DNA from 3 places in the Streptomyces sp. NPDC002817 genome. Region 1 is predicted to be linked to each of the others. Evidence: riboswitches for the same ligand, from Rfam matches in the RefSeq annotation. Region 1 holds a riboswitch; each other region holds the start of a gene.

What was found. Region 1 has a riboswitch for cobalamin ahead of metE (5-methyltetrahydropteroyltriglutamate--homocysteine S-methyltransferase). Riboswitches for the same ligand answer to the same signal wherever they lie in the genome.
Region 2: another riboswitch for cobalamin. It lies ahead of ACWD3I_RS21535 (ribonucleoside-diphosphate reductase subunit alpha); the one in region 1 lies ahead of metE (5-methyltetrahydropteroyltriglutamate--homocysteine S-methyltransferase).
Region 3: another riboswitch for cobalamin. It lies ahead of ACWD3I_RS17615 (cobalamin biosynthesis protein); the one in region 1 lies ahead of metE (5-methyltetrahydropteroyltriglutamate--homocysteine S-methyltransferase).

What each region holds. Positions count from the first base shown of each region.
Region 1 covers NZ_JBSFUY010000021.1:110,607-113,808, reverse strand. Annotated here, with positions in the region: gene metE (5-methyltetrahydropteroyltriglutamate--homocysteine S-methyltransferase) at 1-1,622, opposite strand, end outside; cobalamin riboswitch at 1,781-2,003, opposite strand; gene ACWD3I_RS32100 (carbonic anhydrase) at 2,060-2,785, opposite strand.
Region 2 covers NZ_JBSFUY010000010.1:204,184-207,385, forward strand. Annotated here, with positions in the region: gene mctP (monocarboxylate uptake permease MctP) at 1-456, shown strand, start outside; gene ACWD3I_RS21530 (GNAT family N-acetyltransferase) at 562-1,065, shown strand; cobalamin riboswitch at 1,118-1,246, shown strand; gene ACWD3I_RS21535 (ribonucleoside-diphosphate reductase subunit alpha) at 1,374-3,202, shown strand, end outside.
Region 3 covers NZ_JBSFUY010000008.1:74,863-78,064, reverse strand. Annotated here, with positions in the region: gene ACWD3I_RS17620 (cobyric acid synthase) at 1-368, opposite strand, end outside; gene ACWD3I_RS17615 (cobalamin biosynthesis protein) at 365-1,306, opposite strand; cobalamin riboswitch at 1,408-1,547, opposite strand; gene ACWD3I_RS17610 (hypothetical protein) at 1,680-1,901, opposite strand; gene ACWD3I_RS17605 (inorganic phosphate transporter) at 1,936-3,189, opposite strand.

The sequences.
Region 1 (3,202 bases):
ATGTCGCCGGCGAGGATCGGCGGCCGGACGTACCGGGTGCCGTAGGACTGGACCCAGCCGTGCCGGGTGGCGAGGTAGCCGGTGAGCTGTTCGGCGAAGTACTGGACCATGTCGTTGCGTTCGGGCTCGCCGTGCACGAGGACGTCGATGCCGGTCTTCTCCTGGAAGGAGATCACCTCGCGGATCTCCGCCTCGATGCGCTTGTCGTACGCCGCCGTGTCGATGCGTCCGGCCTTCAGGTCGGCGCGTGCCGTGCGCAGTTCGCCGGTCTGAGGGAAGGAGCCGATGGTTGTCGTGGGCAGCGGCGGGAGCTTCAGGTGGGCGCGCTGGGCCAGGGCACGCTCGGCGTACGGCTGTGGGCGGCGGGCGTCGGCATCGGTGACGGCGGCCGTCCGGGCGCGCACGGCGTCGTCGTGGGTGATGGGGGAGGCCGCTCGGGAGGCCAGGTCCGCGCGGTTCGCGGCGAGTTCGGCGGCGATGGTGTCGGTGCCGCGGGCCAGGCCGTGTGCCAGTGTGACGATCTCGGACGTCTTCTGCCGGGCGAAGGCGAGCCAGCGGGCGATCTGCGGGGCGATGTCGCGTTCGGCCGTGACGTCGAGCGGGACGTGGAGCAGGGAGCAGGAAGCGGCCACGTCGACCCGGTCGGCGAGGCCGAGCAGGGTGCCCAGCGTGGACAGTGACTTCTCCAGATCGTTGATCCAGATATTGCGCCCGTCGACCACCCCGGCCACCAGCCGCTTGCCCGGCAGTCCGCCCACGGCGGCGAGGTCGTCGAGGTTGGCGGCGGCCGGGCCCGTGAAGTCCAGGGCGAGCCCGTCGACAGGTGCCTTGGCCAGAACGGGCAGGGCCTGTCCGAGGCGGTCGAAGTACGAGGCCACGAGCAGCTTCGGCCGGTCGGTCGGAGTGCCGAGTTCACGGTAGGCGCGGGCGGCGGCGCCGAGTTCCGCCGGAGTGCGGTCCTGGACGAGCGCGGGCTCGTCCAGTTGCACCCACTCGGCGCCGGCGGCCCGCAGAACCGACAGGACGTCGGCGTACACGGGCAGCAGCCGGTCCAGCAGCGTCAGCGGGTCGAAGTCGGCGGCGACCCCGGGGGCGGGCTTGGCCAGCAGCAGATAGGTGACCGGGCCGACCAGGACAGGCCGGGCGGCCAGACCGAGCGCGAGGGCTTCCCGTACCTCGGCGACCTGCTTCGAGGCATCCGCGGCGAAGACGGTGTCCGGCCCCAACTCGGGGACGAGGTGGTGGTAGTTGGTGTCGAACCACTTCGTCATCTCCAGCGGCGCGGTGTCCCGGCCGCCGCGGGCCATGGCGAAATAGCCGTCCAGTGCGTCCGCCGCGACGGCGTCGCGGTGGCGGGTGGGGATGGCGCCGACCATGACGGTGGTGTCCAGGACGTGGTCGTAGTACGAGAAGGCGCCGGTCGGCACCTCGTGGAGGCCGGCGTCTGCCAGCTCTCGCCAGTTCGAACGGCGCAGTTCGGTGGCGGTCCGGTGGAGCGCGTCGGCGGTGACGCGGCCCTTCCAGTAGCCCTCGATCGCCTTCTTCAGTTCCCGGTTCGGGCCCTGGCGCGGGTAGCCGTACACGGTGGCGTGCGCTGCCGCGGCTGCGGACTCGGTGGTCACGGAACTCTCCTTCGCGAGCTGTTCTCGTAGCACGACCCCGGCGACGGGGGAGAACGCGAAGGGAAAACGGCACTCCGGGCGGCCGCACGAAAACCTGTGCCCGCCTTGAGTGTTCGCCGACCCGCCCACGAGGTCACCGGGATCTCCGGGTACGAGTCGGTCGTACCCGGGCAGTGGCAGGTCTTCGGACTCGCGGGCACACCTCGTGATGTACGAGGCACCTAATGGCCGTCGCTTCCCAGACCCGCTTGCCGGGTCCAGTGCGTGTGACGGCGGTCGTTCCCGCTCACCGCTGCGGGGCAGTCCCGGATTCCCACCGGGTTCCCTCTTACGACGCTCCTGCCTGGCGGACAGGGCGAACCAGCTGCGTGCTCAGCCTATACACGAGGACGGGGGCGCCGCCGGTGAGTTCATCGGCGGCGCCCCCCGTCGTCGGTTCAGGAGATGCGGTGCACGAGCTGGGTGGTCAGCTCGTAACGGGCCCCTACGACGGCCAGTTCACCGGCGGCCACCTTCGCGGCGAGGTCGGGCTCCGCGGCGATGCGGGAGCGGATGGCCCGGACGTTGGCGTCGATGGTCGCGTCGACGCGGGCGTCGCCGTCCTTGGTGCGGTCTATGTTCGGTCGTATCTGGTCGGCCAGGTACTGGATGTGGGCCGGCAGCTGCGCACCGGAGACGTCGGTCTCGACGGCGGCCTTCACGGCGCCGCAGGACTGGTGCCCCAGGACCAGCACCAGCGGTATGTCGAGTTCCAGCACTCCGTACGCGACACTGCCGAGCACGGCCTCGTCCAGCACCTCACCGCCGCTGCGCACCGTCATCAGATCGCCGAGGCCCTGGTCGAAGACGAGCTCCGGGGGCACCCGGGAGTCGATGCACCCGAGGACGAGGGCGAAGGGATGCTGCCCCGTCGCCAGGGCCTGACGGACGGCGGGTGATTCGTCGGGGTGCCGCTCGCGGTAGGTGCGCCAGCGCAGATTGCCCGCCGCCAGTTCCCGCAGCGCCTCGTCGGGAGTGCCGGGTCGAGGACGCGTGCCGGTGGGGGTCGCCGACGCGGGGGTCGCGCCGAGCGTGAGGCCGGCGCCGAGAGCCGCGGCACCGGTGAGCCCGGCGCGCAGGAGTGCGCGGCGCCCGGCTCTGTGGGGAGTGTCTTGAGAGTTCACGGCGACGAACGTATGACCGAGTCCGGCACCGGTCTGTCGCGTTGCCAAACCATGGTGAAGCGCGGGGAAAGCGTGACGTGATCTTGGGTGGATCTTGGTCTTTCCTGGTGCCGTCCTTGGTGCGGCGGCCTCGGCAACTGCCTTGCTGTGCACTGCATTTGAGACAACCTGGCTCGAGAGAAGGTTCAGACCTGATCCCTGGAGAGCCCTTTCCGCAGGCTGTGTGGGAGGCGTCGCGGACGCCGGAGCGTGTGAATGAGTCAGGGCGGGAATCGGCCTTGTTCGTCCCGTTGATAGTTCAACGTGGGCGCTGCGAGAATCCCCGTCCCGACCCCGTTGTGACAATTCGCATCACGCGAATTTCTGATTCACAAATCCCCCACGAAGTCCGCACAGAGCGTGGCTCTGGCCTGCCTC
Region 2 (3,202 bases), on a different contig from region 1:
CTGCTGGTGAAGGTGGGCGCCCTGGTCTTCGTCCTCACCATGGACAAGACGGTCGCCATCAACTTCCAGCTCCTGGGCGGCATCTGGATCCTCCAGACCTTCCCGGCACTGGTCGGCGGTCTGTTCACCCGCTGGTTCCACCGCTGGGCGCTGCTCGGCGGCTGGGCGGTCGGCATGATCTACGGCACGGTCGCGGCGTACGGCGTGGCCTCCCCCACCCAGAAGCACTTCGGCGGCTCGTCGAAGGAGATCCCGGGCATCGGCGAGATCGGCTACATCGGTCTGACGGCGTTCGTGCTCAACGTGGTGGTCACGGTGGTCCTCACATTCGTCCTGAGGGCCGCGAAGGCCCCCGAGGGCGTCGACGAGACGCGCCCCGAGGACTACACGGCGGACGCCGGCGACCCGGGCGTACAGGTGGAGCTGCCGCCGGCGACTGCGGACTCCGCTCACTGAAGAGACCTGGGGGCGCGGGGAACTGCGCGACCAGCCACGAACCACCCGCAGCGGGCCGCCGACAGCACCACCAACGGCGGCCCGCTTTCGTGCACACTCACCTGCATGGACATAGAGATCCGGCCGGCGAACCCCACCGAGTACGCCGTCATCGGCGAGATCACAGCCCAGGCCTACCTCCTGGACGGCCTCCTGACCTTCGGCGAGAGCGACTGGTACCTCGGCGAGTTGAGAGACGTCACCAAGCGGGCCGCCGCGGCCGAAGTGCTCGTGGCCTCCCTCGGCGGCGAGCCCGTCGGCACCGTCACGTACGTCCCCGCCGGCGGCCCCATGGCGAACCTCGCCCGCCCCGGAGAGGCCGAGATCCGCATGCTGGCCGTGTCCCGGGCGGCCCGCGGCAGAGGAGCCGGCGAAGCCCTCGTCCGCGCCTGCGTCGACCGGGCCAGAGCAGCCGACGGCTGCACCGGCATGGTCCTGTCGACGCAGCAGATCATGCACGCCGCGCACCGCATCTACGAACGTCTCGGCTTCACCCGCGTCCCCGCACGCGACTGGAATCCGATCCCGGGTGACGAGTTCACGCTTCTCACCTACGAGTTGACTCTCTGAAGTCGCTGCGACACAACATCTAGGGGTGCCAACAGAACCCGGCACAAGATGTATGCTCATGCTCGCTGTCGCCGCAGGGGAATCCGGTGCGAATCCGGAACTGTCCCGCAACGGTGTACTCATGCGTGCATAAGCACATATGAGAGTCAGTCCGAGGACCTGTCGACAGTGTGCCCAGGCCGCCGTGGCCCGGGTGCCAAGACGTCCGGGCCTCGTGGAGTGGGCCGGTGGACGCGACGCCCCGTGCGCTCGTGTGCTGCCCCCTGCCCTCCGCAAGGCCCCCGTGCCGAGCGAGGGAGAGCCCCCACGTGACCATCGCGCCAGTCGACCCGGCTTCAGTGACGCAGGCGGAGACCGACGGTCCCGGTACCGCGCTGCTGCGGACCCTGACCGAGCTGACCGCCGACCTCCCCGACGCCGACCCCGGACGGGTCGCCGCCGCCGCGCTGCGCGGCCGGTCCGCCCGGGCCGACGAGTCGGAGCTGCGCGAGCTGGCGACCGAGGCGGCCGCGGGGCTGATCTCCGAGGACCCTGCCTACTCCCGGCTCGCCGCCCGGCTGCTGACGATCAGCATCGCCGCCGAGGCCGCCTCGCAGGGCGTCACGACCTTCACCGGGTCGGTCGCGGTCGGCCACCGTGAGGGCCTGGTCGCGGACCGCACGGCGGAGTTCGTCCGGGTGCACGCCTCCAGGCTCGACGCCTTGATCGACGTGCACGCCGACGACCGCTTCGGCTACTTCGGGCTGCGCACCCTGCACAGCCGTTACCTCCTGCGGCACCCGATCACGCGTCAGGTCATCGAAACCCCCCAGCACTTCATGCTCCGGGTGGCGTCCGGCCTCGCCGAGGACGACACGGCCAGGGCCCTGGACGAAGTCGCCGCGCTCTACCGGCTCATGAGCCGCCTCGACTACCTCCCCTCCTCCCCCACGCTCTTCAACTCCGGCACCCGGCACCCCCAGATGTCGTCCTGCTACCTCCTCGACTCCCCGCTGGACGAGCTGGACTCCATCTACGACCGCTACCACCAGGTCGCCCGTCTCTCGAAGCACGCCGGCGGCATCGGACTGTCGTACTCCCGTATCCGCAGCCGCGGTTCGCTGATCCGCGGCACCAACGGGCACTCCAACGGCATCGTCCCGTTCCTGAAGACGCTCGACGCCTCGGTCGCCGCCGTGAACCAGGGGGGCCGGCGCAAGGGTGCGGCCGCGGTCTACCTGGAGACCTGGCACTCCGACATCGAGGAGTTCCTGGAGCTGCGGGACAACACCGGTGAGGACGCCCGGCGTACGCACAACCTGAACCTCGCGCACTGGATCCCGGACGAGTTCATGCGCCGGGTGAACACCGACGGCCAGTGGTCCCTGTTCTCCCCCGCCGACGTGCCCGAGCTGGTCGACCTGTGGGGCGCGGAGTTCGACGCGGCGTACCGCGAGGCGGAGACCAAGGGCCTCGCCAAGAAGACCATCCCGGCGCGTGACCTGTACGGCCGCATGATGCGCACCCTCGCGCAGACCGGCAACGGCTGGATGACCTTCAAGGACGCCGCCAACCGCACTGCCAACCAGACGGCCGAGGCGGGCAGCGTCGTCCACTCGTCCAACCTCTGCACGGAGATCCTGGAGGTGACCGACGACGGGGAGACGGCGGTCTGCAACCTGGGGTCCGTCAACCTCGGCGCGTTCGTGCTCGGCGACGACATCGACTGGGAGCGGCTGGACGAGACCGTCCGCACCGCCGTCACCTTCCTCGACCGGGTCGTCGACATCAACTTCTACCCGACCGAGCAGGCGGGCCGCTCCAACGCCCGCTGGCGGCCGGTGGGCCTGGGTGCGATGGGCCTCCAGGACGTCTTCTTCAAGCTGCGGCTGCCCTTCGACTCCCCGCAGGCCAGGGCGCTCTCCACCCGGATCGCCGAGCGCATCATGCTCGCCGCGTACGAGGCCTCCGCCGACCTGGCCGAGCGCAACGGCCCGCTGCCCGCGTGGGAGAAGACCCGTACCGCGCAGGGTGTCCTGCACCCCGACCACTACGACGTGGAGCTCACCTGGCCGGAGCGCTGGGCCGCGCTGCGGGAGCGTGTCGCCGCGGTCGGCATGCGCAACTCGCTGCTGCTGGCGATCGCCCCCACGGCCAC
Region 3 (3,202 bases), on a different contig from region 1:
TCGGCGAGACAGTCCAGCACCGTGCCGAGCAACTGCTGCTGGCGTCCCCCGTGGTAGCCGCGCGCACTGAGCTCACCGACCGGTTTGCCGAGCAGCACGACCTGACTGCTCTGCTCACCACCCGGCTTCAGCAGCACGGGATTCATGAGCGCGGTCGGCTCGACACGGCAGGCCTGGGCCTGCATGGCCTGAGCCCGCCCGATCTCGGCGCCCTCGCGGGTCACGAAGGAATTGAGGGACATGTTCTGCGCCTTGAAGGGCGCGACCTTCACCCCCTGCCGTACCAGCCACCGGCAGATCCCGGCGGTGACGACACTCTTGCCCGCGTCGGAGGTGGTGCCGGCGACGAGAAGCCCACCGCCGGTCATGACGCACGCGCCTTGAGAGCGACCCGCGCGGCGACACTGACGCCGAGCGCGAGCAGACCGACGCGACGGGACAGCCGTACGGCCCGCTCGATGTCGTGGACCTCCACGGAACGCCCCTCCTGGTTCAGCACGGGCCGGTGCTCGACGCGCCCCGCATACGACAAGGTCCCGCCGAGCCGCACGCCCAGGGCCCCGGCGAACGAGGCCTCCACGGGCCCGGCGTTGGGGCTCGGATGCTCGCCGGCGTCGGCACGCCAGGCTCGTACGGCCCCCCGCGGATCGCTCCCGGCGACAGCGGCCAGTACGGCGGTCAGCCGAGCCCCCGGCCACCCGGCGACGTCGTCGAGCCGGGCCGAGGCCCAGCCGTACCGCCGATGACGCGGCGACTTGTGCCCGACCATGGCGTCAAGGGTGTTGACGGCACGGAACCCGAGCAGCCCGGGCACGCCACCGACGGCTCCCCATACCAGGGCCCCCACGACGGCGTCGGAGGTGTTCTCGGCAACGGACTCGACCACGGCCCGGGCGATCCCGTCGGCATCCAGGGTCTGCGGATCCCGCCCGCACAGATGAGGCAGCCGCTCCCGCGCCGCCACGACGTCCCCGACTTCCAGGGCACGCCCGACGGTTCGTGCCTCGCGCACGAGCGAGGTGCCGCCCACGACGGCCCAGGTGGCGACACCGGTCAGCGCGACGGAGGCGGCGGGGGAGGGACGTACGGCCTTCTGCGCCACGGCACCGAGCACGACGGCGCCCCCGGCGCACACCGCGGTGTGCAAGGCCCCCCAACCCCGGTGGTCCCGCCACAACACCCGCTCCACGGCACCCGCGGCCCGCCCGAACACGGCGACCGGATGCCCCCGGCGTGGATCACCGAGCAGCAGGTCACCGAGAAGTCCGGCGGCGGCGCCGTACGCGAAGACGCGATCGGCACGCATCGGCTCAGCCGGCCGTGGCGTCGGGCAGCGACCTGGAGCGGTATCTCAAACGGCAGGCGAGCATGGCGATATGTCCTCACTCAGGGTGTCCACGCCCTGGTTCGACGAGACCGACGACGAGAGTTCCTGGCTCCCGGGGCTACCTACCCCGGTGACAGTGGCGGGACCGCGCCGGACTTCCACCGGCTTCCTCTTCTGCCGTCGTACATGGCTCCGGCAGTCCACCATGGGCCCGGAAGGGCCGTCAACTTGCCGTTGACCTGGGACGGGAGAGTGTGCTGAGGCCCACATACGGGGGGTTGCGGGCCTGACAAAAACGTGGGGTGCGGGACGGTGAACCGTCCCGCACCCCACAGGGTGTTCGCTCGTCGCGTCAGGCGACGATCAGATAGATCCCGTACGTCACCGCCGCCGCGCAGGCCGCGAAGCAGGCGTACGCGCCGGTGACCGCGAGGGCCGCGGATCCGCCCTGTGCGGTGGCCCGTTCCTGGCGGGAGAGGCCCATGATGCCGAGGGTGAACAGGGCCACGAGGGCCACGGTGACCACGAGGCTGACGCCGAAGACGGAGCCCAGCGCTTCCCAGTCGATCTTCATGTCGGTGATTCCTTCGTTCCTGGGTGCGGCGGGCTCAGACGGCGGCCGGCGGAGCGGCGGGCTCCGGGGCTGCGGTCGGGGCCGGGGCCGGGGCCGGGATCGTGGCCGTGAGGTCCTCGGTCACCGTGCCCGCCGGGGGAGGGGTGACCGCGGCGATCGCCGTCGTCACCACGCCGGCCGGCTCCTCGTCGCTGTCGTTGACGTTCGTGTGGTCGATGACCTCGCGGCGCGAGAGCTTCCAGATCGCCGCGCTCGAGGCGATGAGGAAGACCGCCACGACCGCCGTGCCCCAGTCGCCGAAGCCGGTGACCCACTCCGCCAGTGCGCCCACCAGGGCCGCGGCCGGCAGGGTCAGGCCCCACGCCACGAACATCCGCGTCGCCGTGGACCAGCGGACGACGCCGCCCTTGCGGCCGAGGCCCGCGCCCATCACCGCACCCGAGACCGAGTGCGTGGTGGAGAGGGAGAAACCGAGGTGCGAGGAGGCCAGGATGACCGTGGCCGCGCTGGTCTGGGCGGCGAAGCCCTGCTGCGGCTGGAGGTCGGTCAGGCCCTTGCCCATCGTGCGGATGATGCGCCAGCCGCCGAGGTAGGTGCCGAGCGCGATGGCGAGACCCGCGGAGAGGATGACCCAGGTGGGCGGGTCGGAGTCGGGGGCGACGGCGCCGCCGGCGACCAGGGCGAGGGTGATGATGCCCATCGTCTTCTGCGCGTCGTTCGTGCCGTGGGCCAGCGAGACCAGGCCCGCCGAGGCGATCTGGCCGGCGCGGAAGCCCTTCGCGGCGGCCTTGCCGTCGGCCTTCTTGCCCATGGAGTAGGAGAGGCGGGTCGCGAGCATCGCGGCGAGGCCCGCGACGATGGGCGCCGCGATCGCCGGGATCAGGACCTTGGTGACCAGGACGTCACCGTGGACCGCGCCCATGCCCGCCGAGGCGATGGTGGCGCCGATCAGACCGCCCATGAGGGCGTGCGAGGAGCTGGAGGGGAGTCCGACCAGCCAGGTCAGCAGGTTCCAGAGGATCGCGCCGACCAGGGCGGCGAAGATGACCTCGGGACGTATGCCGCTCTCGTCGACGAGACCCTTGGAGATCGTGTTGGCGACCTCCACGGAGAGAAATGCGCCCACAAGGTTCAGCACGGCGGACATGGCCACCGCGACCTTGGGCTTGAGTGCACCGGTCGAGATGGTCGTGGCCATCGCGTTGGCGGTGTCGTGAAAACCGTTCGTGAAATCGAACGCAAGTGCGGTTACTACCACAATCGCGAGGATCAGCGAGAAGTTTTCCATTTACCCAGGCAAT